DNA from 4 places in the Pseudomonas sp. RP-B7 genome. Region 4 is predicted to be linked to each of the others. Evidence: predicted binding sites of a transcription regulator. Region 4 holds the regulator's gene; each other region holds the start of a gene.
The links. Region 4 encodes FliA, which starts transcription of late flagellar genes. Its sites were predicted from a motif close to CTAAAGTTTNNNNNNNNNNNGCCGNTAA; they were not measured.
Positions count from the first base shown of each region.

Region 1 (7,165 bases), on a different contig from region 4:
GCGGGGCAAGCCTGCTCACTACAGGCGGGCGCAGTACATTTCGAGCGCGGGGAAAGCAGCGTTACCTATCAAGCGGCGGCAAGCGGCGTTTGACCGGGGTTTTCTTGACGATGGCGGTGTTGGTCTCGGCATACACGTTGAGCCGGTCGAGCAGGCTGTCCAGCTGTTCCATGGTGCGCACATGCAGGCGCGCGATGAAGCAGTCGTCGCCCGTGACCTTGTCGCACTCGGTGAACTCGGGAATCGCCTGGATCTGGCGTTCGACTTCCTGCAATTTGCCGGGCAGGGGACGGATGCGCACGATGGCTTGCAGCAGGTAGCCGAAGTGTTTGGCGTCGATGTCCACCGTGTAGTGGGTCAGAACACCGCGTTCTTCCAAGCGCCGCAAGCGCTCGCCGACGCTGGGCGACGACAGCCCGGTGATGCCCGCCAGCGCCTTGAGGGACAGGCGTGAGTCGTCCATCAAGGCGGCGATCAGTTGCTGGTCGATGGTGTCGATCATGGTTTCTGCCTAATTAGTAAAGGTGATCCAGGGCTTTGGCCTTTTTTAGGCGCTGGAGCCGTTACCCAGCAGATTGCCATAATTGAGCCTCATTTGAGGAGCAGCAAACATGGACACATCCATCCGTCGCGGTTCGTGGGAAATGGTCGCCGCCATGCTCATCTCGGGCACCATTGGTTGGTTTGTACTGGTGTCGGGCGTGTCGGTGATCGAAGTGGTGTTCTGGCGCTGTGTCATCGGTGCGCTGACACTGTTGCTGGTCTGTGCCGTGCTCGGCTACCTGCGCCTGTCGCTGCTGACGTGGGCCAGGCTCGGGCTGGCGATGCTCAGCGGCGTGGCGATCGTCGGCAATTGGTTGCTGTTGTTCGAATCCTATTCCCGCGCGTCTATTGCCATCAGTACGGCGGTGTACAACGTGCAGCCGTTCATGTTGGTGCTGTTGGCGGCGCTGTTTCTGGGGGAAAAGATTACTGCGCAGAAGCTCGCGTGGCTCAGCGTAGCGTTCCTTGGGATGTTGGCGATTGTCACTGCCCATGGCGAGCAGCAAGCCGGTGGCGGGGACTATCTGGCGGGGATTGCGTTGGCCTCTGGCGCGGCGTTTTTGTATGCGATTGCCGCCTTGATCATCAAGCGCTTGAAGCAAGTGCCAGCGCATTTGATGGCGTTGATCCAGGTCGCCACCGGCGCATTGTTGCTGGCGCCACTGGTGACGTGGAGCAACCTGCCGGTAGCGCCCACCGCCTGGGCGGCGTTGGCGACGCTGGGCGTGGTGCACACGGGTGTGATGTATGTATTGCTGTACGGTGCGATCCAGAAACTGCCGACCGCGCTGACCGGCGCACTGTCGTTCATCTACCCGATTGCGGCGATCTTCGTCGACTGGATCGCCTTCGGGCATCGCCTGGGTTGGCTGCAATGGCTGGGAGTGGCGGCGATTCTGCTGGCAGCGGCGGGGTTGCAGCGGGGCTGGTGGTGGCCCCGCTCCCAGAGGGTTAGTGCGTACCCTGGAAAATAATGTTTTCCGGGTTGAAATGCTCCACTGCGCTGCCCGGTTGCGGCAGACCGAGGATATGCCCCTTGATCTTGCCCACCACGTGCATCTCGCAGGGTTTGCAGTCGAACTTGAGGGTCAGCACTTCGTCGCCGTGGATCAATTGCATGGGCGCTACCTTGGTCTTCACGCCCGTCACGCCCTTGGCCTGTTTCGGGCACAGGTTGAACGAGAAACGCAGGCAGTGCTTGGTGATCATCACCGGCACTTCGCCGGTTTCTTCGTGGGCTTCGAAGGCGGCATCGATCAACTTCACCCCGTGACGGTGATAGAAGTCGCGGGCTTTCTGGTTGTAGACGTTGGCCAGGAACGACAGGTGCGCGTCCGGGTACACCGGCGGCGGGGTGGTTTCGGCTTTGCGCCCACCACGCGGGTGCGCGGCAACGCGGGCGGCGGTCAGCGCTTCAATCACTTCGCGGCGCAAGGCCTTGAGCTGCGAATTGGGGATGAAGAACGCTTGCGGCGCATCCAGCTGGATGTCGGTGGCGTGGTATTCGGTGGTGCCCAGTTGGCCGAGCAGGTCGCGCAGGGTGTCCAGGGCCTGTTCCGGCTTGTTGGCCACGCCGAACGGGCCGGGCAGGGTGACGCTGGCGCTGATGCCTTCTTCGCTGGTCGCGGTGACTTCCAACTGCGCTTCACGCAGGCGTGCAGCCCAGGTCAGGCCGATACGGCGCTCGGACGAAGTCTTGAGCAGTGCCTGTTGCCAGTTGTGGTCCAGGTTGCGGTTCAGCGGGTGGTTGGGGCGCAATTGATACAGGCCGGCCGGCATTTCATTCGGCTCGACGCGGTAGCGGTAACGCTTCTCGCCGTCTTCCTCGAACTCGCCCTTGGGCTCGGCAATGTTGGCGCGGAAACCCACGACCTCACGCTTGACCAGCACATTGAGACCGTCGCCGTTGGACAGCGGCTCATGGGTCACCACCTGCAAGTCGCGCTTGCCGGTTTTTTCCACCACACCCACCGGCAGGCCGGTGAAGGTCGGGGTATCGAAGGCGCCGATGTCGATCTTGCGGTCGGTGACGAAATAGTCGGTGCTGCCCCGGTGGAAGGTTTTTTCCGGGTCGGGCAGGAAGAAATGCGCAGTACGGCCGCTGGACGCACGGGCCAGGTCCGGGCGGTCTTCGAGCACTTCATCGAGGCGCTGGCGGTAATAGGCAGTGATGTTTTTCACATAGCCCATGTCCTTGTAGCGGCCTTCGATCTTGAACGAACGCACACCCGCTTCGACCAGCGCGCGGATGTTGGCGCTCTGGTTGTTGTCTTTCATCGACAGCAGGTGCTTTTCAAAGGCCACGACGCGGCCCTGGTCGTCTTTCAAGGTGTACGGCAGGCGGCAGGCCTGGGAGCAGTCACCACGGTTGGCGCTGCGGCCGTTCTGCGCGTGGGAGATGTTGCACTGCCCGGAGAACGCCACGCACAGGGCGCCGTGGATGAAGAACTCGATGGCGGCATCGGTTTCATCGGCGATGGCGCGGATTTCCTGCAGGTTCAGCTCGCGGGCGAGGACCAACTGCGAGAAACCGGCCTGGTCGAGAAACTTGGCGCGGCCCAGGGTACGGATGTCGGTCTGGGTGCTGGCGTGCAGCTCGATGGGCGGAATATCCAGCTCCATCACGCCCAGGTCTTGCACGATCAACGCGTCGACGCCGGCGTCGTAGAGCTGATGAATCAGCTTGCGCGCGGGTTCCAGTTCGTTGTCATGCAAGATGGTGTTGATCGTGGTGAAGACGCGGGCGTGGTAACGGCGGGCGAATTCCACCAGTGAGGCGATATCGCTCACCTCGTTGCACGCGTTGTGACGGGCGCCAAAGCTTGGGCCGCCGATGTAGATGGCGTCGGCGCCGTGCAGGATGGCCTCGCGTGCGATGGCGACATCGCGGGCAGGGCTGAGCAATTCAAGGTGGTGCTTGGGCAAGGACATAGTTTTTTTAGTCAGGCTTGTCACGGTTGAGGCGCGCATTGTAGCTGTGAAACGCTGGGGGGGCACCTACCACAAGGCTGACGGGTGTTTCCTGAGCCTTGGGATTGCAAACCCAATCAAATGTGGGAGCGGGCTTGCTCGCGAATGCGCTGGATCAGTCAAAGATCTATTGACTGACACACCGTATTCGCGAGCAAGCCCGCTCCCACATTTTTTGGCTGCGCCTGGCTTAGGCTTTTGCGGCCATTGCGGTGACTTCGACGCGCATGCCATCGACGGCCAACGCGGCCACGCCAACGGCTGCCCGCACCGGCCACGGCTTGGCGAAGAAGCGCTTGTAGACGTCATTGAACGCGGCGCGATCGGCCATATCCGTCAAGTAGATCGTCAGGTGCATGACCCGGTCCATGGAACTGCCGGCCTTTTCCAGGGCGACTTTCAGCGCTTGCAGGGTGCATTCGCTCTGCAAGGTGATGTCGCCCAGCTCCAGGCTGCCGTCGGCACGGGTGGGGATCTGGGTGGAGACCAGGATGCCGTTGAAGCCGATCACGTCGGAGGAAATCGAATCTGCATCGGGGTCGGGGGTGTAGTGCAGGTCGTGGTTGGCCATGGGGGCTCCGCTCAGGTCAAAGGGTCGCCAGTTTAAACACAGGGGCAGGGTGGGTCACGGTGGCGATGCGTAGCGTGTAAATATTGACGTCAATTAATAAATATTTTTTCCGTGTCAAGTCCGTTTTTTTTACGCCGATACTAGACTCAGGCACTACAGAATCACGCTTGAGCGAGGGGTACGTCATGTTCAATAAAGTCTTAAAAACAGAACTGGCGGCCAGGACGGCCGACGTCACTGAATATAAGGGGCTGATCGCCGCGCTCGAGCGCTCCATGGCGGTGGTCGAATTCGATCTGACCGGCAAGGTCTTGCGCGCCAACGAAGTTTTCCAGAACACCCTGGGTTACAGCGCCGCGCAATTGATGGGCAAGTCCCACCGCGACTTCTGCTTGCCGGAACTGACCGGCAGCCCGGCTTACACGGAATTCTGGAACGACCTTCGTGCAGGCAAGTTCGTGTCGGGCACCTTCAAACGAGTGGCTTCCAACGGAAAAACTGTGTGGTTGGAGGCCAGCTACAACCCGGTGCTGGATACCCAAGGCCATGTGTTGAAAGTGGTCAAATACGCGCTGGATGTGACGCAGAAAGTCGAACAGGAAGCGGCGACCCGCAGCAAACTCGCGGCGCTGGACCGGGCCATGGCCGTGATCGAGTTCGACTTGAATGGTCAGGTGCTCGACGCCAACGAAAACTTCCTGCACGTCATGGGCTATTCCCTGGCCGAACTCAAAGGCAAACATCACCGCATGTTTTGCGAACCCGCATTGGTCAACAGCAGTGAGTACAGTGACTTCTGGCGACGCCTGAACAACGGTGAGTTTTTCACCGGGCAATTCAAGCGCATCGGCAAGCATGGTCGCGTCGCGTGGTTGGAGGCCAGCTACAACCCTGTGTATGACGGCGATGGCAAACTGCTCAAGATCGTCAAGTTCGCCAGCGACATCACCGAGCGGGTAGAGAAATTCGAGGAAGACTCCCGTGGCGCGTCGCGGGCCTATCACATCTCCTCCGAGACCGAGCGCTTTGCCGAGCATGGCACTCAGGTAATCCAGGAAACTGCCAGCGAGATGCGCCGCATCGCCGACAACATCGGTGCATCCGCACGATTGGTGGGGCAGTTGGGCGACCGTTCCGAGCAGATCACGGCCATCGTCAACACCATTCGCGGTATTGCCGACCAGACCAACCTGTTGGCGCTCAACGCAGCGATCGAGGCGGCGCGCGCGGGCGACCAGGGGCGCGGGTTTGCGGTGGTGGCCGATGAGGTCCGGCAACTGGCCGGGCGCACCAGCCGCTCGACGGCGGAAATTGCCGAGATGATCGGCATGATCCTCTCGGAAACGCGTGACGCGGTGACCAGCATGAACGCCACCCAGGAAGGCGCGCAACGGGGTGTGAACCTGGCCGATCAGGCCGGTTCGGTGATCCTGCAGATCCGCACCAGCACCAGCGATGCGGTGCAAGCGGTGAGCATGTTTGCGTCGAAGCTGGATGAGTCGGAAGTCATTCCCAAGACCGCAGTAGGCTGGGTGGGGTAGCACGGTCATGAGCCGGCCGGCGCCCTGTCGGCCGGCTCAGTGTGGTCGCCTACAGCAAGGTAAACGGATAGTCGACAATCAGCCGCAGCTCGTTCAACTTGCCATCGCCCTGGTCGGCGTTCGACGACACGATGGCATCACGCACCCGTAGCGACAGGTTCTTCGCCGGGCCGCTCTGGATCACGTATTTGGCTTCCACATCGGTCTCGTGATGCGCGCCGTCCGAGCCATAGTCGTTGGCGTAGGCGCTGTGAGCCGGTGTGTGGGTGCCGTCGATGTCCGAGCCGTTGATGTAACGGCCCATGAAACTCAGGCCAGGCACGCCATAGCTGGCCATGTTCAGGTCATAACGGATGCCCCAGGACTGCTCGCCGGGCCCGTTGAAATCGCCCCACTGCACCGAGTTGGCGAGGAACACTGAATCGCCGCCTTCGCCCGCACCGTTGTTGCCGGTGCCGATGTAGTCAAACGGCGTATCGCCATGCACTTTCTGGAACGACAACGTCAGCGTGTGTGCCTGCCAGAACGAATAGGCCGCCGCCACCGAATAAGTGGTGTTGTTGATCGCCCCGGCCTTGGCGCTGCCGGTGTCGAGGGTGCGGTACAGGTTGCCGTCCAGGGCCAGTGACTGGTCCTGGCCCAAGGGGATCACGTAGTTGAGGTTGGTGTAGTACTGGCGCCAGATGTCCTCCAGTTCGCCGGCATACAGCGTCGCGCTCAGTGACGGGCTGAATGTGTATTTGCCGCCGACAAAGCTCGCACTGTTGGCGGCGATGTTGGCGTAGGTCGCGTAGATGTCGTGGTCGTGGTTGCTGGTCATGCCGCTGTTGGTGCTGGTGAAGTGCCCGGCTTCCAGGTCGAGGCCGGCGATTTCGCTGCTGGTCAGGTCGAAACCGGTAGCCGTCTGCGGCAACAGGCGGGTGCCGCCGGTAGCGAAGACCGGGGCGGTGGGCTGCATGTCGCCGAACTTGAGCTGGGTCTTGGAGATTTTTACCTTCACCGCCGCGCCCACTGAGCCGTAGGCATTTTCTGGATCGCCGTTGCGGTCGGTCGGCAAGTTGCCAGTGCCGGCGTCGCTGTGGGTGGCGTCGAGTTTCAGCCCGCCGTAGGCATAGGCATCGACGCCGAAGCCGATGGTGCCCTGGGTGAAGCCCGAGGCATAGTTGAGCATCGCACCCTGGGTCCAGTCACGATTGTCGGCCTTGCCGCTCGCGCGGTCGCGGTCCATGTAGTAGTTGCGCAACAGCCCGGTGATGCTGCTGCCGTCGATAAAGCCTTTCGATTCGGCCTGGTCGCTGACCGACTCGGCCAATGCCATTTGACTGATACTGGCGCACACCGCCAGTGCCAGCAGACTGCTGTGTTTAAACATTTATTTAATCCCCAAGAATATTGAACGCGCGCGCAAACACCGCACTTGTTGGATAGCGCATAACATTGTTTTGGCAGATGTTTTCAGGTGAGGCATTACCGTTTTTATTGTCTTCGACGTGGCTGCCGAAGCTGATTCTAAGCAGAGTCTGCGTGGCCTGCAGCCAGG
Region 1 covers NZ_JAPFHC010000003.1:297,708-304,872, reverse strand. The annotation lists gene OPU96_RS05795 (Lrp/AsnC family transcriptional regulator) at 62-502, opposite strand; gene OPU96_RS05790 (DMT family transporter) at 612-1,517, shown strand; gene OPU96_RS05785 (peptidase U32 family protein) at 1,495-3,474, opposite strand; gene OPU96_RS05780 (RidA family protein) at 3,704-4,084, opposite strand; gene OPU96_RS05775 (methyl-accepting chemotaxis protein) at 4,270-5,625, shown strand; gene OPU96_RS05770 (OprD family porin) at 5,675-6,997, opposite strand.
Region 1: the regulator FliA is predicted to act here: its motif matches at 4,198-4,225, upstream of OPU96_RS05775 (methyl-accepting chemotaxis protein).

Region 2 (7,165 bases), on a different contig from region 4:
TTACGCCCGGTGACGATCACGTTACCTTTGTACAGCTTCAGGCGCACAACGCCGTTCACGTGGACCTGGGAAGCGTCGATCATCTGTTGCAGCATCAGACGCTCAGGGCTCCACCAGTAGCCGGTGTAGATCAGGCTGGCGTACTTAGGCATCAGCTCGTCTTTGAGGTGAGCCACTTCACGGTCCAGGGTGATGGACTCGATGGCGCGGTGAGCGCGCAGCATGATGGTGCCGCCCGGAGTTTCGTAGCAGCCACGGGACTTCATGCCCACGTAACGGTTCTCGACGATGTCGAGGCGGCCGATACCGTGTTCGCCACCGATACGGTTCAGGGTCGCCAGCACGGTAGCCGGAGTCATTTCGACGCCGTCCAGCGCGACGATGTCGCCGTTGCGGTAGGTCAGTTCCAGGTACTGTGGCTTGTCTGGCGCGTTCTCCGGAGAGACGGTCCATTTCCACATGTCTTCTTCGTGCTCGGTCCAGGTGTCTTCCAGCACGCCGCCTTCATAGGAGATGTGCAGCAAGTTGGCGTCCATCGAGTACGGGGACTTCTTCTTGCCGTGGCGCTCGATCGGGATTGCGTGCTTTTCAGCGTAATCCATCAGCTTTTCACGGGACAGCAGGTCCCATTCACGCCAAGGGGCAATCACTTTGACGCCCGGCTTGAGCGCGTAGGCGCCCAGTTCGAAACGCACTTGGTCGTTGCCCTTGCCGGTCGCGCCATGGGAAATGGCGTCGGCGCCGGTTTCGTTGGCGATTTCGATCAGGCGTTTGGCGATCAGCGGACGTGCGATGGAAGTACCCAGCAGGTACTCGCCTTCATAGACGGTGTTGGCGCGAAACATCGGGAAAACGAAATCGCGGACGAATTCTTCGCGCAGGTCGTCAATGTAGATCTCTTTCACGCCCATGGCTTGCGCCTTGGCACGTGCAGGTTCGACCTCTTCGCCCTGACCCAGGTCAGCGGTGAAGGTCACCACTTCACAGTTATAAGTATCCTGCAGCCACTTGAGGATCACCGAAGTGTCCAGGCCGCCGGAATACGCGAGAACGACCTTGTTTACGTCGGCCATGCCATCACTCCACGGGGTTGTACGGAAAGGCGACGATTCTACCGATCAAAACCGTGAAATTACAGGGGCGCGACAGCAAATGAAGATAAAGCGACAGATTATGTCGAGAGGGCGACCGGTGGTCGCACCTTATGAGGTTGCCGCGGGATTGCTCCGGACCGCAGCCTGGGGTGCCGGTTTCTCGGGGGTTGCGACCCGCTCCAGCTGAATATTGACGCGGCGGTTGCGTGCGCGGTTGGCAGCATTGGTGTTGGGCGCCAGCGGGTAGCTTTCGCCGTGGAAGCGCAGGGTAATCTGCGACTCCTCGATGCCGTTGGCCTTGAAGTAGTCCATCACCGCCAATGCACGACGCCGTGAAACATCACGATTGGTCAGGCGGTTGCCGCTGTTGTCCGAGTGGCCGTTCAACTCGATGTGGTTGACGGTCGGGTCGGCCTTCATGAATTCAAGAATCACTGCCAGCTTCTGCTTCGCCGCCGCATCCAGTTCGATGCCACCGCCCGGAAAGCCGACTTCGGTCTGCTTGACCTGATCGTAATTCATCGGCAGCAGCTTGGCGGTGCACAGTTGATAGTCGCTGTAGGCCTTGTTGAACTTCACCGGCAACAGGCGGATTTCCGAGTAGCCGCCCTCACGCCCGTAATGCCGTACGGTCGGCGAACGCCCCTCGAGCAAACCATTGAACAGGCGCCCGGCCTGGGCCTGTGAGCTGTTGAACAGCACTTCGCCACTGCCGGCACGCACGGCTCCCAGATTGATGTCGCCGCGTCCGGGCTGCCAAGGTGCGGCAGCGGCCAGCAAGGTGGCCGAACCTGCGCCCAGCGAACCATTAAAGGCTTTCAGACGAAACGTCGCCTGCTCGCCGGCCCGGCGCACGAACTCACCCGAACCAAAATCGGTGATCGGTTGGCTCAGACGGCACTCAAACTTGTCGCCCTCTACCTTCCACTCAATATTCTCCAGACGTGTCTGGAACGTGAGGGCCATCGCAGGCAGGCTGGCGAACACACTGAGCAGGGCTAGATAATGCTGGCGCACGGGAGGCTCCACTGGTTTCTACAACACTTCAAAGCGTCATACATCGATAAGGCATACGAAAGGCTATCGGATGCATCCTGTAAAACTTGATAGCGAGTGCCTGCAAGAGTCTTTTCCGGTAGCATTCCCACCAGATTGACCCGCCTGGAATCCCCAATGTCCGACCGCCTGACCCTGCTGCGTCCCGACGACTGGCATATTCATCTTCGCGATGGTGCTGCGTTGCCCCAAACCGTGGCCGATGTTGCGCGCACGTTTGGCCGTGCCATCATCATGCCTAACCTGGTACCTCCGGTGCGTAACGCCGCTGAAGCCGACGCCTATCGCCAGCGTATCCTCGCTGCGCGCCCGGCCGGCAGCCGCTTCGAACCGCTGATGGTGCTCTACCTCACCGACCGCACCCAGCCCGACGAGATTCGCGAGGCCAAGGCCAGCGGCTACGTGCACGCCGCCAAGCTGTACCCGGCTGGCGCGACCACCAACTCCGATTCCGGTGTGACAAGTATCGACAAGATCCTGCCGGCCATCGAAGCCATGGCCGAAGTCGGCATGCCGCTATTGATCCACGGTGAAGTCACCCGTGGCGACGTGGACGTGTTCGATCGCGAGAAGATCTTCATCGACGAGCACATGCGTCGCGTGGTCGAACTGTTCCCGACCCTCAAGGTAGTGTTCGAACACATCACCACCGCCGATGCCGTGCAGTTCGTCACCGAGGCCTCGGCCAACGTCGGCGCGACCATCACTGCGCACCATCTGCTGTACAACCGCAACCACATGCTGGTGGGCGGGATTCGGCCGCATTTCTATTGCCTGCCGATCCTCAAGCGCAACACCCATCAGGTGGCACTGCTGGATGCCGCCACCAGTGGCAATCCGAAGTTCTTCCTCGGCACCGACTCCGCGCCACACGCCCAGCATGCCAAGGAAGCCGCGTGCGGCTGTGCCGGTTGCTACACGGCCTACGCGGCGATCGAGCTGTACGCCGAAGCGTTCGAACAACGCAATGCCCTGGACAAGCTCGAAGGTTTCGCCAGCCTCAACGGCCCGCGTTTCTACGGCCTGCCGGCGAATACCGACCGCATCACCCTGGTCCGTGAAGACTGGACCGCCCCTGCCAGCCTGCCGTTTGGCGAGTTGACTGTTATCCCGCTGCGCGCCGGTGAAACACTGCGCTGGCGCCTGCTGGAGGAAAGCAAGTGAGTGAAGACCATTACGACGACGAACACGAGCACAGCGGTGGCGGTTCACGCCACCCGATGGCCGAGCGGTTCCGCGGCTATCTGCCGGTTGTCATCGACGTAGAAACCGGCGGTTTCAATTGCGCCACCGACGCCTTGCTGGAGATCGCAGCCACCACCATCGGCATGGATGAACAGGGTTTCGTGTTCCCGGAACACACCCACTTCTTCCGCGTCGAGCCGTTCGAAGGCGCCAACATCGAGGCGGCGGCCCTGGAATTTACCGGGATCAAGCTCGATCACCCGCTGCGCATGGCCGTGAGTGAAGAAGCGGCACTGACCGACATCTTCCGTGGCGTGCGCAAGGCGTTGAAGGCCAATGGCTGCAAACGCGCGATCCTGGTCGGCCACAACAGCAGCTTCGACCTGGGCTTCCTGAACGCCGCCGTGGCGCGGTTGGACATGAAGCGCAATCCGTTCCACCCGTTCTCCAGCTTCGACACCGCTACCCTCGCGGGCCTGGCTTACGGCCAGACCGTACTGGCCAAAGCCTGTCAGGCAGCCGGAATCGACTTTGACGGTCGCGAAGCTCACTCGGCGCGCTATGACACCGAGAAGACCGCCGACCTGTTCTGCGGCATCGTCAATCGCTGGAAGCAGATGGGCGGCTGGGAAGACTTCAACGACTAACAGCGCTGTTGTAGTGAGCGGGCTTGCCCCGCGCTGGGGGGCGAAGCCGCCCTAAACCCAGGCACCTCGGTGTATCAGTAAAACGGAGGCGGTTGGATTTGGGGCGGCTTCGCCCCCCAGCGCGGGGCAAGCCCGCTCACTACAGCCATTTCCCGCCCATAAAAAAACGGCCTTCTCAGGCCGTTTTTTTGTACCTCAAATCTGGCTTACAGCTTGCCAGCGTTCTCGGTCAGGTAAGCCGCAACGCCTTCTGGCGAAGCGTTCATGCCTTTGTCGCCTTTTTTCCAGTTGGCAGGGCAGACTTCGCCGTGCTCTTCGTGGAATTGCAGGGCGTCGACCAGGCGGATCAGTTCTTCCATGTTACGGCCCAGCGGCAGGTCGTTGATGATCTGGGAGCGCACAACGCCCTTGTCATCGATCAGGAACGCGCCACGGAAAGCCACGCCGCCTTCGGACTCAACGTCGTAGGCCTTGGCGATGTCGTGCTTCATGTCGGCAGCCATGGTGTATTTGACTTTGCCGATGCCGCCATCATTGATGGCAGTGTTGCGCCAGGCGTTGTGGGTGAAATGGGAGTCGATGGAAACGGCAACCACTTCAACGTTACGCGCCTTGAAATCGTCCATGCGGTGGTCCAGAGCGATCAGCTCCGACGGGCAGACGAAGGTGAAGTCCAGCGGGTAGAAGAACACCAGGCCGTATTTGCCTTTGATGGCTTCAGACAGTTTGAAACTGTCTACGATTTCGCCATTGCCGAGGACGGCAGGTACATCGAAATCCGGGGCTTGTTTGCCGACGAGTACGCTCATTGGGTATCTCCTGATGTGAGGGTGACGATTGAAGTAAAAGGACCGGCCCAGTCTGGCGCCTGTAGGCGACAACCCTGTGACGCAGTCACGCTTCGTGAAGACCGACCATCATACACTGAAAAAACCGTTCGTCAGCGCAGGGGCAATACGCGCAAATACCCTACGAATCTACTTTGACAATCATTCTCGTTAACATTAAGATCCATCGCACTCAAGCCTTAAACCCGCGACGGTTCTCCCTTATGTATGTGTGCCTCTGTACTGGCGTCACCGACGGACAAATCCGCGAAGCAATCTACGAAGGTTGCTGCAGCTACAAGGAAGTGCGTGAAACCACCGGCGTTGCCAGCCAGTGCGGTAAATGTGCTTGCCTGGCCAAGCAAGTGGTACGGGAAACCCTGACGCAGCTGCAGACAGCCCAGGCTGCGCTCCCCTATTCAGCAGAATTTACACACGCTTAAATCGGCGCGTTTTAAAGAACCGGACTTAGTGTCCGGTTTTTTTATGCCCGCAATTCAATAAGTTAGCGCTAAGACGCGGAACACAAACATTCTTATTCCGATTAATTTTCATTTATTATTCAATAACTTAGGTTTGACACTAAGGTTTTCGCCGCTCAAACTCCGGCCTATATACAGCTATTACAGGGCAGGACCCCAGTCATGAAAGGCGACATCTCAGTCATCCAGCAACTCAACAAAATCCTTGCCAATGAACTGGTCGCGATCAATCAGTACTTCCTGCATGCACGCATGTTTGACGATTGGGGCCTGGAAAAGCTGGGCAAGCGTGAATACAAAGAATCGATCAAAGCCATGAAGGACGCCGACGCGCTGATCAAGCGCATCCTGTTCCTCGAAGGCCTGCCGAACGTGCAGGACCTGGGCAAGCTGAGCATCGGCGAGCACACCCAGGAAATGATCAACAGCGACCTGAAATTCGAGCAAAAGAGCCACAGCGACCTCAAGGCCGCCATCGCTCACTGCGAAACCAAAGGCGACTTCGGCAGCCGTGAGCTGCTGGAAGATATTCTGGAAGACCAGGAAGAACACATCGACTGGCTGGAAACCCAACTGGGCCTGATCGACAAAGTCAGCCTGGAAAACTACCTGCAATCGCAGATGGGCGAATAAGCCCTCGGCACGCAGGTATAAAAAAGCCCCGCTCTCTCACGAGAAGCGGGGCTTTTCATTGCAAGCGAATCAAGCGTCAGTCTTGGCCGCCGCGTTTGCCGCCGCTTCCTTGATCAGCGCTTGCAGCGAACCATCAGCCGCCATCTCAACGATGATGTCGCTACCGCCGACCAACTCACCGGCAACCCACAGTTGCGGGAACGTAGGCCAGTTGGCGTACTTGGGCAGGTTGGCACGGATTTCAGGGTTCTGCAGGATGTCCACGTAAGCGAATTTCTCGCCGCACGCCATGATCGCCTGGGAAGCCTTCGCGGAGAAACCGCACTGAGGAGCGTTTGGCGCGCCCTTCATGTAAAGCAGAATGGTGTTGTTGGCAATCTGCTCTTTGATCGTTTCGATGATATCCATGGAACACCTCGGCTGGAACTTTGCGACTCACAGGTCGGCACGGTGGCGCATTGTAACGCAAAATTCCAGCGCAGTGCTCAGGCGGCTGCGACCTGAACCGGAACGCCGTTGAGCGCAGCGTTGCCCGACAACTCGTCCAAATGCCGCTCGTCGGTCAAGTCGTTCGCACTCGCCCCCGGCTGCCCACTGGCAATGCTCATCTGCACACCCGGACGGCCATGCCCCCAACCGTGGGGCAGGCTGACTACACCGGGCATCATATCCAGGCTGGCCAGTACTTCCACTTCGATCATGCCGATGCGCGAACTCACTCGCACGCGCTGACCATCGCTCAATTGCCGACTGGCCAGATCGTCCGGGTGCATCAACAACTGATGACGGGGCTTGCCCTTCACCAAGCGGTGATAGTTATGCATCCAGGAGTTGTTGCTGCGCACGTGGCGACGACCGATCAACAACAACTCATCCGCCACAGGCAGCGGCTGCGCGGCAAAGCGCGCCAGATCGGCAAGGATCACCGCCGGTGCCGCCTGCACTTTGCCATCCGCCGTTTTCAAGCGCGCAACCAGATTGGCCTTGAGCGGCCCCAAGTCGACGCCATGGGGATGTTCCGCCAGCATCGCCACCGACAACTTGTGGCTCGACGCATCACCGTAAACCCCGGCACGCAACCCGAAGTCGATCATCTGCGCCGGCGCCATGGTCGGCTTCAGCACTGCACCGGTCTGCGCGGCAAACGCCTCTGCCAGACCTACGAAGATCTCCCAGTCATGCAGCGCCCCCGCCGGCTTGGGCAAGATCGCACGATTGAAGCGGGTGACGTTATGCACCGC
Region 2 covers NZ_JAPFHC010000010.1:50,508-57,672, forward strand. The annotation lists gene OPU96_RS11770 (argininosuccinate synthase) at 1-1,073, opposite strand, end outside; gene OPU96_RS11775 (flagellar protein MotY) at 1,203-2,111, opposite strand; gene pyrC (dihydroorotase) at 2,268-3,314, shown strand; gene rnt (ribonuclease T) at 3,311-3,982, shown strand; gene OPU96_RS11790 (peroxiredoxin) at 4,189-4,791, opposite strand; gene OPU96_RS11795 (bacterioferritin-associated ferredoxin) at 5,034-5,252, shown strand; gene bfr (bacterioferritin) at 5,454-5,924, shown strand; gene grxD (Grx4 family monothiol glutaredoxin) at 5,994-6,332, opposite strand; gene OPU96_RS11810 (molybdopterin oxidoreductase family protein) at 6,410-7,165, opposite strand, start outside.
Region 2: the regulator FliA is predicted to act here: its motif matches at 2,175-2,202, upstream of OPU96_RS11775 (flagellar protein MotY).

Region 3 (7,165 bases), on a different contig from region 4:
TCCTTCGGTGACAGATAGACCGTCGCGAAGTCGCCGCCCATGAACGGTGCCGCCACGGCGGAATCACCCCCCAGCAACTCCAGCACGCTGAAGCTGTGGCCCTTGGCCTGGAACACACGACCATGCTCGATCGGGCCCAACTGGCTGACGGCGCCATCGGCCGGGCTGAGTACCGCGCCTGGGGTTTGATCCAGCGGGCGCGCGCCGTCTTTCAGGGCGCGGGTGAAGAAGGCGTTGAAGTGCTCATAGGCGGTCACGTCTTCTACCAGGGCCTGGGACATGTCCACTTGATAGCGCTTGGCGAACCAGCTGGTGAACGCGTTCTTGAACCAGCGCACGCGGCACTCGGCAATGCAGCCGGCCAAGCGCGAGAGCAAGTGGTGCGGCAGCAAGTACTGGCTGAGGATAAACAACTGCTTTTTCATTTACTGTCCTTAAACCTTAAATCTCAACGGGGGTGTCGGGGTGGTTGCCCCATTCGCCCCAGGAACCGGCATAACCTTTGACTCGCGGATAACCGAGCGCCTTGGCCACCAGATAGGTGAAGCCAGAGCGGTGGTGAGTCTGGCAGTGGGTGATGATTTCTTTGTCGCGGGTCAGCCCGAGGTTTTCGAGGATCTGCGGCATGTCGCGGCGGATGCGCAGGTTGCGCGCAGGGTCCATGCCGGCGGTCCATTCGAAGTTCACGGCGCCGGGGATGTGCCCACCTTTGGCGGCGAGGACTTTCTCGCCGGAATACTCCAGCGGGCCGCGTGCATCCCAGATGCCCAGGTCGGCAGCGCCGAGGCGGCTTTGCAGGTATTCGCGGGTGGCGGTGGGGCCGTCGTGCAGCGTCAGGCTGACCGGGCCGCCCACGGGTGCGGGCACCTCGGTGGAGACGGGGTGTTGGCCTTCCAGCCAGGCCAGCAGGCCGCCGTCGAGGTAGTGATACTTCTGGTGGCCGATCACGTCGAGCATCCAGATGAAGCGGCCGGCCCAGCCACCGCCTTCGTCGTCGTAGACCACGTAGGTCGCGTCCGGGGTGTGACCCAGTTCGCCGAAGAGTTTTTCCAGGTCTGCCTTGTTGGGCAGCAACCCCGGTGCAGGCGCCTGGCCCAGTTGGGTGCGCTTGGGGTCAACGAAATGCGCGCCGGGGATATGCCCCTGGGCGTAGCGGGCGGCACTGGTGAGGTCGACCAGTATCAGGTGTTCGGCATCGAGGCGACCTTGCAGGTCGCTGGATTCGATCACCAGCGGCAAGCCAGAGAAGTCAGGCATGTGAGGTCTCCTGGGCACAAATGTTGGCGATAAAGGACCGCGATTGTAGCGCAAGCATCAGGCGCTGCGGTTGGTAAAGCAGTGCAGGGCTTTCTCGATGCATTGGGCGGTTTTGCCGAAGGCTTGCACGGTGGTTTCCGAGAACGGCCCGCCGCCCTGGTCGGCCACCATCAGCATCACCACCTTGCCGTTGCAGCTCAGGGAGCGCAGCAGCAGGTGCTCGCCGTTGAACAGGCGACGCAGGATCGGCGGCAACAAGGCCGAGAACTGCGCGTGGTTGTCCGGGTTGAGGCGCACCTGGGCGGATTTTTCCAGCAGGCGCTGCAGTAACGTGCTGTTGGTCACATCAAGGCTCAGGTTGGCGGCGTCCTTTGGCAGGCCGTCGGCCTGGTGCACACGCAAGGTGCTTTGGGCGCGGTCGGTCATCAGCAGCATGACCCGTTGCATGCCGCTGGCCACCAGTGCCTCTTTGGCGCAGGTGGTCAGGTGCATGGCGTTGGCGAAGCGGCTCGGTTCCACCAGCAACTCGGTGCAGCGGCTGCGCCACAGGGCCAGTGCTTCGGCGGTGGGCGGTGGTGCCGGCAGCAGGCCGCGATGGATTTTTTGCACATGCCACGGCCAGATCAGCGACAGCGCCGGGTGCCAGAGGTCGGGCATCAAGGTGCTGCGGGCGCTGGTCACGGCTTGCTGGTGCACCTGTTGCTGCACATCGCCCAGCGGCTGTTGCAGGTACAGGGCGGTGAGGTATTGCCAGCGCTCGGTGTGCGGGCAAGTCCAGGATTCCTGGGCCGACATCGCCAGGCCATTGGCCAGCAGCACGGTATTGGCCGGCTGGTTCAGCCAGCGTCGCAGGTTGGGTTCGGCGTCGAGCAATTGCTGGTGGCGCAGCGCGTCGTCCTCGCGGGCGATGCGCAGGGCCTTGACCAGCAAGCGCTGCTCTTTGAGCAGCAGGTTGTAGCCCTGGGACACCCAGATCGGCAGGTGCCAGGTTTCGGTCAAGCCCAGGCACAGGTCGAGCAGGCGCACGCCGAACAGTTCCTGTTCGACCTGGCGCGCGGACTGGCCTTTGTGGATCACCCGCAGCTCCCATTCTTCAAGGAGCTTGGGGTAGGCGACGGCCATCGGCCACAGCGGCGACAGGAACAACAGGCTGCCCCAGTGGATGTCCTGCCACAACCGCGCCAGGCGGCTGGCGAACAAGCCGTTGGCCTGCTGCGAGGCGTGCTGGCTGACCAGCAACAGTTGGCGCAAGGCCACCGGGATTTCCTGGGCCGGCACCGACGGCAGGCGCGCCAGTAGCTCTTCGGCGCGCTTGAGGCCGAGGCGGTTGAGCGCCACTTCGAGGTTTTCCGCCGGTTCCGTGAAGCTGCCATGGGTATGGCTGTTGGCCTCGCGAATCACGCTGAGCACCAGCGCCGGGCTGTTTTGCATCAGCTCGGCAATATCGCGCAACGAACTGCGATTATCGCGGATGGCTTTGCACACGCGCTCGTGACTGGCCTGGGGGACGGGCAGCAGCACATCGTCCAGGCGCTTGATCCAAGCGGCGAGAGAATTGGGTTTTGCAGTTGGGACTGTCGTTTCATTAGCCATGATTGGGGCGCGATCATCACTTGCGGTCAACACGCCCGGAGCGGGCCGAACTGGCTTTTCGCCTTAACGGGCTATAGTCTGGCGCAGTTTTGCCGATAAGTAGAACAAGAGTTTTTCAGTTCCACCAAATATGTCCATGAACCCGACGGCGCAAGTACTCATCCCCTATGGCTAAAATTATCGGCATCATCGTCGTCTTCGCAAGCGTGCTCGGTGGGTACGTCCTGTCCCACGGTAAAATTGCCGCGCTGATCCAACCCTTCGAGGTGATGATTATCGGTGGCGCCGCACTGGGCGCATTCCTGCAGGCGAACCCCGGCTACATGACCATGCACGTGGTCAAGAAATCCCTGGCGATGTTCGGTTCGCGCTTTACCCACACCTTCTATCTTGAAGTGCTGGGCCTGGTGTATGAGATCCTCAACAAGAGCCGCCGCGAAGGCATGATGGCCATCGAGGCCGACATCGAAGACGCTGCCGCCAGCCCGATTTTCGCCAAGTACCCGGCGGTGCTCAAAGACGAGCGCATGACCGCCTACATCTGCGATTACCTGCGCATCATGTCCTCCGGCAACATGGCCCCCCATGAGCTGGAAGGCTTGTTCGACATGGAGTTGTTCAGCCTCAAGGAAGAACTGGAGCATCCGTCCCACGCCGTGACCGGCATCGCCGACGGCATGCCCGGCTTCGGTATCGTTGCGGCGGTACTCGGTATCGTGGTGACCATGGCTTCCCTGGGCGAAGGCGACCAGGCGGCCATCGGCATGCACGTAGGTGCGGCGCTGGTGGGTACGTTCTTCGGTATCCTCGCGGCCTACGGCTTCTTCGGCCCGCTGGCCACGTCCCTGGCCCACGATGCCAAGGAAGAAATCAACCTGTACGAATCGATCAAGGCCAGCCTGGTAGCGTCCGCTTCCGGCATGCCGCCATCGCTGGCGGTGGAGTTCGGTCGTAAAGTGTTGTACCCGAAACATCGCCCAAGCTTCGCCGAGCTGGAACAAGCGGTTCGCGGTCGCTAAGCCATGGAAAACAACCAGCCGATAATCATCAAGCGCGTCAAGCGCTTCGCTGCGGGGCACCATGGCGGTGCCTGGAAAATCGCCTTCGCCGACTTTGCCACGGCGATGATGGCGTTCTTCCTGGTGCTGTGGCTGATGTCCACCGCCACGCCGGAACAGAAGATCGCCATCGCCGGTTACTTCAAGGACCCGATCGGCTTCTCGGAAAGCGGCACGCCTTTCGTGATCGACCTGGGCGGCTCGCCGCAGTTGGCGCCGGAGCGCACCATCAACCCGGAGGTCAAGACCGAAGCGCCGCAGGAACATATCCCGATCGAGCGCGACACCGTCGAAGCCATGGCCGAGCAGGTCGAGCAGGAACGCCTGGAACTGTTGCTGCAAGAGTTGCAGACCAAGGTCGAGGAGAACCCGCAACTGCTGAAGTTCAAGGATCAGATCTCGTTTGAGATCACCCCGGACGGCCTGCGCATCCAGATCACCGACGCGGCCAACCGGCCGATGTTCGACTCCGGCAGCGCGCGCCTGAAGCCTTACTTCGAAGACATCCTGCTGGCCATGGCCGACACCATCAAGGCGGTGCCGAACAAGATCAGTATCAGCGGCCACACCGACGCCAAGCCGTACGCGGGCCAAGGCGACTTCGGCAACTGGGAACTCTCCGCCAACCGCGCCAACGCCGCCCGCCGCGCGCTGGTGGCCGGCAGCTACCCGGACCCGCAAGTGGCGCGCGTGGTGGGCTTTGCCTCCTCGCAGCTGTTTGATCCCAAAGACCCGTTCAACCCGATCAACCGGCGGATCGACATCGTCGTGCTGACCAAAAAGGCCCAGCGTGCGATTGAAGGTGATCAACCCAAACCGGCGCCGACCTCAGGTGCGGGCTCGCCCGGTGAAGTACCGGCCGACCCGAACGCCATCCCGCCAGGGCAGGAGCCGTTGCCGGCCCATGAGCTGCGGCAGAAGCTGAACCTGTTTGACGATGGTGGGGTGAAAGATCCTACGGTGCCTAAAGCTGGTTCTTAAGCTGCACACGCAAAAAGGCCGCGATGATCGCGGCCTTTTTGTTCCTGTCCTGTGGCGCAGCTTTCTGTGGTGCGCAGCAGTCACCGACTTTTTAGGGGTGCTGCGCACCCCAGCGCAAGCAAGGGTCAGTAACTGCTTTCAGGAAGACTCGCAATAATCGACCGATAGCTGTTCATCCGCTGCTGTTGCACGCGTCCATCTTCCAGCGCCTTGAGCAACGCACAGCCCGGCTCGCGGTCGTGTTTGCAATCGCGGAAGCGGCAAGTGCCGATGAGGTCGTTGAACTCGATGAAGCCCGCTTCCACATCGCTGCGGCTGACGTGGCCGAGGCCGAATTCGCGGATACCCGGGGAGTCGATCAGTTCGCCGCCGCCGGGGAAGTGGAACAACCGCGCGGTGGTGGTGGTGTGGGTGCCCTGCCCGGACAGTTCCGACAACGGGCCTACACGGGTTTCGACTTCCGGCAGCAGGCTGTTGACCAGCGAGGATTTACCCACGCCCGATTGGCCGACAAACACGCTGATGCGCCCATCCAACTGCTGTTGCAGTTGCTCCATGCCGTTGCCGTGGTGCGCCGACACTTCCAGCACCGGGTAACCCAGGGTGCGGTAGACCGCCAGCAACGCATTGAGCGCCGGGGCGTTCTGCTCGTCGATCAGGTCGAATTTGTTCAGCAGCAGCAGCGGGCGGATGCCGGCGTGCTCGGCTGCCACCAGGTAGCGATCGATCAGGTTGGCGTGGGGCTCGGGCAGCGGCGCAAACACGATCACGATCATGTCGACGTTGGCCGCCACCGGCTTGAGCTGGCCGCGACTGTCCGGGCGGCGCAGTTCAGTGGTGCGCGGCAACTGGGCGACGATCACGCCGATGCCCTGGTTGCCGGCACGCCATACCACCTTGTCGCCGGTGACCAGCGCAGGCAGGTTGGCGCGCAGGTGGCAACGGAACACCTGGCCTGTGAGTTCGCCTTCCAGCGCCTCGACTTCGACCTGCACACCAAAGTGCGCGATCACCAGGCCCGTTTGCTCGGGGCCCAGGTCGCCGCCCTCGAGCGCTTCCACGGCGGAGGATTCACGTTTGGCGGCGCGAGCAGCGCGTTCACCTTGAATCTTTTCGATGCGCCAGTTTTGGCGACGATTGAGCTGGCGTTTGGCCATTGGTGTTCCGTGTCGATAATGCAAAGGTTGGGTAAAACGGTCGCGAGTCTAGCACGGCCCCGCCTGCTAAACTGCGCAGCTACGCCAAGGTGCCAAGAGAATAGAGCCATGCAAAACCCACAGAACCTGATTTGGATCGATCTGGAAATGACCGGTCTGAACCCCGACACCGACGTCATCATCGAGATGGCCACCATTGTCACCGACAGCAACCTCAATACCCTGGCCGAAGGTCCGGTGATCGCTATCCATCACAGCGACGCCGTGCTGGCCACCATGGACGAATGGAACACCCGCACCCACGGCAACTCCGGCCTGACCCAGCGCGTGCGCGACAGCCGCATCAGCATGGCCGAAGCCGAAGCCGAGACCATCGCGTTCCTGGAAAAGTGGGTGCCCAAGGGCAAGTCGCCGATCTGCGGCAATAGCATCTGCCAGGACCGCCGCTTCCTCTATACCCACATGAAGGGGCTGGAGAGCTACTTCCACTACCGCAACCTGGATGTGTCCACCTTGAAAGAGCTGGCCGCGCGTTGGGCGCCGGAAGTCAAAGACAGCTTCCATAAAGGCAGCACCCATCTGGCGCTGGATGATATTCGCGAGTCGATCGCCGAGTTGCAGCATTACCGCAAGCATTTCATCAAGGCTTGAGCCAACCCCTGCGATGAGCGCCTATCTCTTTCTGTCGTGAGCGGGCTTGCCCCGCGCTGGGGCACGAAGCGCCCCCAATGCAGCCAACATACTCGTCCAAGCAGGTATCATTGCCTGCTTTGGGGCCGCTGCGCGCCCCAGCGCGGGGCAAGCCCGCTCACTACAACACCGCAAGGATCGCCATCATGTTGTTGATGCTCTACCTCATCGCCATCACCGCCGAAGCCATGACTGGCGCCCTGTCCGCCGGGCGGCGCGGTATGGACTGGTTTGGTGTGGTGCTGATCGCCTGCGTGACGGCGCTGGGCGGCGGTTCGGTACGTGACGTGCTGCTGGGGCATTACCCGCTGACCTGGGTCAAACACCCGGAATACCTGGTGCTGACCTCGGTGGCGGCGCTGGTGACGATCTTTATCGCGCCGTTGATGCGCCATCTGCGCTCGCTGTTCCTGGCGCTGGATGCCGTGG
Region 3 covers NZ_JAPFHC010000027.1:45,342-52,506, reverse strand. The annotation lists gene asd (archaetidylserine decarboxylase) at 1-425, opposite strand, end outside; gene OPU96_RS21650 (rhodanese-like domain-containing protein) at 442-1,257, opposite strand; gene OPU96_RS21645 (HDOD domain-containing protein) at 1,315-2,850, opposite strand; gene motA (flagellar motor stator protein MotA) at 3,018-3,869, shown strand; gene motB (flagellar motor protein MotB) at 3,873-4,889, shown strand; gene rsgA (small ribosomal subunit biogenesis GTPase RsgA) at 5,015-6,046, opposite strand; gene orn (oligoribonuclease) at 6,155-6,697, shown strand; gene OPU96_RS21620 (trimeric intracellular cation channel family protein) at 6,880-7,165, shown strand, end outside.
Region 3: the regulator FliA is predicted to act here: its motif matches at 2,922-2,949, upstream of motA (flagellar motor stator protein MotA).

Region 4 (7,165 bases):
ACTTCGTCGTGGTGACCAAGGGTGCCGGGCGGATTTCCGAGGTGAGCGCACGGTTCACCCTCGATGCGATGCCCGGCAAGCAGATGGCGATCGACGCCGACCTCAACGCCGGCCTGATCGACCAGAACCAAGCCAAGACTCGCCGCCTGGAAGTCGCCCAGGAAGCCGAGTTCTACGGTTCCATGGACGGTGCCAGCAAGTTCGTGCGCGGTGACGCCATCGCCGGCCTGCTGATTCTGTTCATCAACCTGATCGGTGGCATGGCCGTCGGTATCTTCCAGCACGGCATGACCTTCGGCGATGCGGGCAAGGTGTACGCCTTGCTGACCATCGGTGACGGTTTAGTGGCGCAATTGCCATCACTGTTGTTATCCACAGCTGCCGCGATCATGGTGACCCGTGCCTCGGGCTCCGAAGACATGGGCAAGCAGATCAGCCGGCAGATGTTTGCCTCGCCCAAGGCCCTGGCCGTGGCGGCGGGCATCATGGCGATCATGGGCATCGTGCCGGGCATGCCCCACGTATCGTTCCTGAGCATGGCGGCCCTGGCAGGCGGCGCGGCGTACCTGTTCTGGAGAAAGCAAAACGCGGTCAAGGTCCAGGCCCTGCAAGAGGTGGCGCGCCAGCAGGAACTGCTGCCGTCCCCGGCCCGCGCCTCGGAAACCAAGGAGTTGGGCTGGGACGACGTGACCCCGATCGACATGATCGGCCTGGAAGTCGGCTACCGCCTGATCCCGCTGGTGGACCGCAACCAGGGCGGCCAGCTGCTGGCGCGGATCAAGGGCGTGCGCAAGAAATTGTCCCAGGACCTGGGCTTCCTGATGCCCACCGTGCACATCCGCGACAACCTCGACCTGGCCCCCAGTGCCTACCGCCTGACCCTGATGGGCGTGATCCTCGCCGAAGCCGAGATCTACCCGGACCGCGAGTTGGCGATCAACCCCGGCCAGGTATTCGGCAGCCTCAACGGCATTACCGCCAAAGATCCGGCTTTTGGCCTGGAAGCGGTGTGGATCGAAATCAGCCAACGCAGCCAGGCGCAGTCCCTGGGCTACACCGTGGTTGACGCCAGCACCGTGGTCGCCACCCACCTCAACCAGATCCTGTACAAGCACTCCCACGAGCTGATCGGCCACGAGGAAGTCCAGCAATTGATGGGTTTGCTGGCCAAGGCTTCGCCAAAACTCGCAGAAGAGCTGGTGCCAGGCGTGCTGTCGCTGTCGCAGTTGCTCAAGGTGTTGCAGGCGCTGCTGGCCGAACAGGTGCCGGTGCGCGACATTCGCAGCATCGCCGAGGCCGTCGCCAACAATGCCGCCAAGAGTCAAGATACCGCCGCGCTGGTGGCGGCGGTGCGTGTCGGATTGTCTCGCGCCATCGTGCAAAGCATTGTAGGGACTGAGTCTGAGCTGCCTGTGATCACCTTGGAGCCAAGGTTGGAACAAATATTGCTCAATAGTATTCAGAAGGCAGGACAAGGCCAGGAAGAGGGCGTTCTGCTGGAGCCAAGCATGGCTGAAAAACTGCAGCGTTCGTTGATCGACGCCGCACAACGCCAGGAAATGCAGGGCCATCCGGTGATTCTGCTGGTGGCCGGCCCCGTCCGGGCGATGTTGTCGCGGTTTGGGCGCCTGGCAGTTCCGAATTTGCACGTTTTGGCTTATCAGGAAATTCCTGACAACAAGCAAGTGACTATCGTCGCGACAGTAGGGCCCAACGGCTGAGGTAGTGGGTTATGCAAGTGAAGCGTTTTTTCGCCGCCGATATGCGTCAGGCCATGAAACTGGTGCGTGATGAGCTGGGCGCCGATGCCGCGATTATCGGTAACCGTCGTATTGCCGGCGGTGTCGAGCTGACGGCTGCCCTGGATTACACGCCTTCGGCGCTGGCGCCGCGTGTGCCGAACATGGAACTCGAAGACGAGCTGCGCAAGACCGCCTCGCGCATTGTGTCGGCCCAGGCCGAACTGAGCATGCGCGGCGACAGCGATGCCACCACCAATCGCCAGTTGTTCGCCGGCCTGCCGCTGACCGCTGCGGAGCCCTTGGTTGAGCCCACCTTCACCGAACCACCGCGTCCTGCAGCGCCGCCACCGGCGGGCGCAGTCGACCAGCGTGTGTTCGACTCGATGCGCTTTGAACTCAATGGCCTGCGTGAGCTGCTGGAAGTGCAGCTGGGCTCCCTGGCGTGGACACAGTTGCAAGGCAGCAAGCCGGCCCAGGCCAACCTGTGGCGCCGCCTGCAACGCATTGGCCTGTCCGGCCCGTTGTCCCGCGACCTGCTGGCACTGACCACCGAAATCGAGGAGCCTCGCCAAGCCTGGCGCATGCTGTTGGCGCACCTGGCGCGGATGATCGTCACCCCGGAAATCGAGCCCCTGGAAGAGGGCGGTGTGATCGCCATGGTCGGCCCTGCCGGCATGGGCAAGACCACCACGCTGGCCAAGCTGGCCGCGCGTTATGTGCTCAAGTACGGCGCGCACAACATCGCGCTGGTGAGCATGGACAGCTACCGCATCGGCGCCCAGGAGCAGCTCAAGACCCTGGGCCGTATCCTCAATGTGTCGGTAACCCACGTCGACCCGGGCCAGTCCCTGGCCAACGCCCTCGATCCGCTGCTGCGCAAGCGCGTGGTGCTGATCGACACCGCCGGCCTGCAGGCCAGCGATCCGGCGCTGCGCATGCAACTGGAAAGCCTGGCCGGGCGTGGCATCAAGTCGAAAAATTACCTGGTGCTTGCAACCACCAGCCAGAAACAGGTTCTTACCGCTGCATACCACAGCTACAAACGTTGCGGCCTGGCCGGCTGCATCCTGACTAAACTGGATGAGACGGCGAGCCTGGGCGAAGTATTGAGCCTGGCGATCAGCCATGAATTACCGGTCGCCTACCTGACCGACGGGCCGCGGATCCCGGATGATTTGCATCTGCCGCGCCGTCATCAGTTGGTCAGCCGCGCTGTCAGCGTGCAAATGCAAGAAGAGCCTAGCGAGGAAGCGATGGCCGATATGTTCGCCGACCTCTACCACAACCCGGCAAAGCGGGTGGGTTGAGGGCAGGGCGAACACCGTGAAATGTATCTACATCGTTGGTCTGCAAGCGATTCACGCGGCCAAGCCATGTAGCCTGCGTCTAAGCAAGACAAGGTAAAGAAATAAAATGGGCAGCATGCATCCCGTACAGGTGATCGCGGTGACCGGCGGCAAAGGTGGCGTCGGGAAAACTAACGTGTCAGTGAATTTGTCCCTGGCCCTGGCAGAGCTTGGCCGTCGGGTCATGTTGCTGGATGCTGACCTGGGTCTGGCGAACGTCGACGTTCTGCTGGGGCTGACGCCCAAACACACCCTCGCCGATGTGATCGAGGGCCGCTGCGAGCTGCGTGATGTGCTGCTCCAGGGCCCTGGCGGGATCCGCATCGTACCGGCTGCCTCCGGCACCCAGAGCATGGTGCACCTGAGCCCGGCGCAGCATGCCGGCCTGATCCAGGCGTTCAGCGACATTGGCGACAACCTCGACGTGCTGGTGATCGACACCGCCGCCGGGATCGGCGAGTCGGTGGTCAGCTTCGTGCGCGCCGCGCAGGAAGTCTTGCTGGTGGTCTGCGATGAACCCACCTCGATCACCGATGCCTACGCCCTGATCAAATTGCTTAACCGTGACTACGGCATGAACCGCTTCCGCGTCCTGGCCAACATGGCCCAGAGCCCGCAGGAAGGGCGCAACCTGTTCGCCAAGTTGACCAAGGTCACGGATCGCTTTCTTGATGTCGCCTTACAATACGTAGGCGCAGTTCCCTATGACGAGTGCGTGCGCAAGGCCGTGCAAAAGCAGCGTGCGGTCTATGAAGCGTTCCCTCGTTCGAAGTGCGCACTGGCGTTCAAGGCTATTGCTCAGAAGGTCGATACTTGGCCATTGCCCGCCAATCCCCGGGGGCATCTGGAGTTTTTCGTCGAGCGATTGGTGCATCAGACGAGCGCGGGACCTGTGCTATGACATCCAGCGGCTACAACCTTTACAAGAAGTCGGCACGTGACAGCCAGGGCGAATTGATCGAGCGCTATGCGCCGCTGGTCAAGCGCATCGCCTATCACCTGCTGGCGCGCCTGCCGGCGAGTGTGCAGGTCGAAGACTTGATCCAGGCCGGCATGATCGGCCTGCTTGAAGTGTCGACCAAATACGATGCGAGCAAGGGTGCCAGTTTCGAGACGTACGCGGGCATCCGTATCCGTGGCGCGATGCTCGATGAGGTGCGTAAAGGTGATTGGGCGCCGCGGTCGGTACACCGCAATACGCGCATGGTCAGTGACGCAATTCGTGCAATTGAAGCAAAAACCGGTCGCGACGCTAAAGATCACGAAGTTGCGGCCGAACTCCAATTGAGTCTCGACGATTATTACGGGATTTTGAACGATACCTTGGGCAGCCGCCTGTTCAGCTTCGACGACCTGCTACAGGACGGCGAACACGAAGGGCTGCACGAGGACGGCGCGAGTGCACATCTTGAGCCGTCGCGCGACCTGGAGGATGAACGCTTCCAGGGCGCGTTGGCGGACGCGATTGCCAATTTGCCGGAGCGTGAGCGACTGGTGTTGGCGCTGTACTACGACGAAGAGCTGAACCTCAAGGAAATCGGTGAGGTCCTGGGGGTCAGCGAATCGCGTGTCAGCCAGCTGCATAGCCAGTGCGCAGCCCGCTTGCGGGGGCGGTTGGGAGAGTGGCGCGCGCGCTGACAGGCAGTGTGGGGACACTGCAGACGAGACCGTGAAGGCGTGACGCTTTTGCGGTTTTGCGCCGTGGTGCCCTGGGCAGTCCTTTTTGTGTAACGCCTGTTGATTGAAATGGCGCGTCCAGGTGCTGGGCGCGTTTAAGACTGCTTGGAGGTCGAATTGGACAAGAACATGAAAATCCTCATCGTTGATGACTTCTCAACGATGCGGCGGATCATTAAAAACCTGTTGCGTGACCTTGGGTTCACAAACACGGTCGAGGCGGATGACGGCCTTACGGCGATTCCGATCCTCAACAGCGGGAGCATCGACTTTCTGGTAACCGACTGGAACATGCCGGGCATGACCGGTATCGACCTGCTGCGTCACGTGCGTGCCGACGAAAAGCTGCGCGGCCTGCCCGTGTTGATGGTGACCGCCGAAGCCAAGCGTGAACAGATCATCGAAGCCGCCCAAGCCGGGGTAAACGGTTACGTGGTCAAACCTTTCACTGCATTGGCCTTGAAAGAGAAGATCGAAAAAATCTTCGAACGCATCCACGGCTAATGCCATCGCGGGGGAGCTATGGAGCATAAAGAAACATCACAGGGAGACTTCGAGTCGACCCTGAAAAAGCATGCTCACCAGTTGGTCGACTGCCTTGAGAGAGGCCAGTTCGGCGACGCGGTGCAGTTGATCCATGAGCTCAACCAGACCCGTGACCGCGGCCTGTACCAGGAAGTGGGCAAGCTCACGCGTGAGCTGCATAGTGCGATCGTCAATTTCCAGATCGACCCGCACATGCCCCAGGCCGAAGAGATCTCGCAGATCACCGATGCCACCGAGCGCCTGTCCTATGTGGTCAGGCTGACTGAGGCAGCGGCCAACCGCACCATGGACCTGGTGGAAAACGCCACGCCTCTGGTCAATGGCATGGCCACCGAAGCCCAGGCCTTGAGCCACGACTGGGGTCGCTTCATGCGCCGCGAAGTCGGGGCCGAAGAGTTTCGTGAGTTGGCACGTCGGGTCGAAGGTTTCCTGTCACGCAGTGAGCAGGAAAACCGCATGGTTTCCAGCAACCTCAATGACATTCTGCTGGCCCAGGATTACCAGGACCTCACCGGTCAGGTGATCAAGCGTGTGACCCAATTGGTCACCGAAGTGGAAAGCAATTTGCTCAAATTGGTGCTCATGGCAGGCCAGGTTGACCGTTTTGCCGGCATCGAACATGACCGCGAAGCGATCCTCTCGGAAAAAGATCCACAAAAACATCTCGCCAAGGGTGAAGGTCCGCAGATTCATGCCGATAAACGTGAAGACGTTGTATCGGGTCAAGATGATGTCGATGACCTGTTATCCAGTTTAGGCTTCTAAGGAGCACCCACATGAGCTTCGGCGCCGATGAAGAGATCCTTCAGGATTTCCTTGTAGAGGCCGGCGAAATTTTAGAGCAGTTGTCCGAGCAACTGGTCGAGCTGGAAAGCCGACCGGATGATGCGAACCTGCTCAATGCAATTTTTCGCGGTTTTCATACTGTAAAAGGGGGCGCCGGCTTCCTCCAGCTCCATGAGCTGGTGGAGTGCTGCCACATCGCCGAGAACGTGTTCGACATCCTGCGCAAGGGTGAGCGGCACGTCGACTCGGAGTTGATGGACGTGATTCTCGAAGCACTGGATGCGGTCAACGGCATGTTCAGCCAAGTGCGTGAACGTGCCCCGATCACCGCAGCTACGCCGGAACTGCTGGCCGCCCTGGCGCGCTATGCCGAGCCTGCCGACATGTCGGCGGCACCGGTGGCTGAAGCTGTGCCGGAACCTGTGGCAGAGCCCGAAGCGGACGTGACCGACAGCGAGTTCGAGCAACTGCTCAACTCCCTCAGCGCGGTCAAGGCCGAGGCTGAAGCTCCGGCAGCGCCCGTTGCGGCGCCGACGGGTGAAGACATTACCGACGCTGAATTCGAATCGCTGCTCGACCAGCTGCACGGCAAAGGCCAGTTCGCCGCCGACGCGGTGGCACCTGCCGCGCCGACCGAAACGCCTGCCGAAACGCCAGCCGCCTCGACCAGCACCGACATCACCGACGACGAATTTGAAGCGTTGCTCGACCAGCTGCATGGCAAGGGCACGTTTGCGGCCGACGCCTTGCCCGCCGTCGCAGCCACCGCGCCAACCGCGGCGGCTGCCACGCCTGCTGCCCCTGCCGCACCTGCCGGCGACGGACTGATCTCCGATCACGAGTTCGAGTCGTTGCTGGACGAACTGCACGGCAAAGGCAAGTTCACCGAAGTGGGTGCGACGGCCAAGGTCGCCACGCCAGCGCCAGCAGCGGCGGCGAAAGCTGCGACTCCGGCAGCCGCCAAACCGGCTCCCGCGCCTGCTGCGGCGCCCGCCGCCGCCGCCCCTGCACGTGCCGCGGCACCTGCACCGGCTGGCGCTGAAAAACCTGCCAGTGAAGCCGAAACCA
Region 4 covers NZ_JAPFHC010000002.1:91,618-98,782, reverse strand. The annotation lists gene flhA (flagellar biosynthesis protein FlhA) at 1-1,721, shown strand, start outside; gene flhF (flagellar biosynthesis GTPase FlhF) at 1,733-3,049, shown strand; gene fleN (flagellar synthesis regulator FleN) at 3,156-3,989, shown strand; gene fliA (RNA polymerase sigma factor FliA) at 3,986-4,726, shown strand; gene OPU96_RS03210 (chemotaxis response regulator CheY) at 4,895-5,269, shown strand; gene OPU96_RS03205 (protein phosphatase CheZ) at 5,288-6,076, shown strand; gene OPU96_RS03200 (chemotaxis protein CheA) at 6,088-7,165, shown strand, end outside.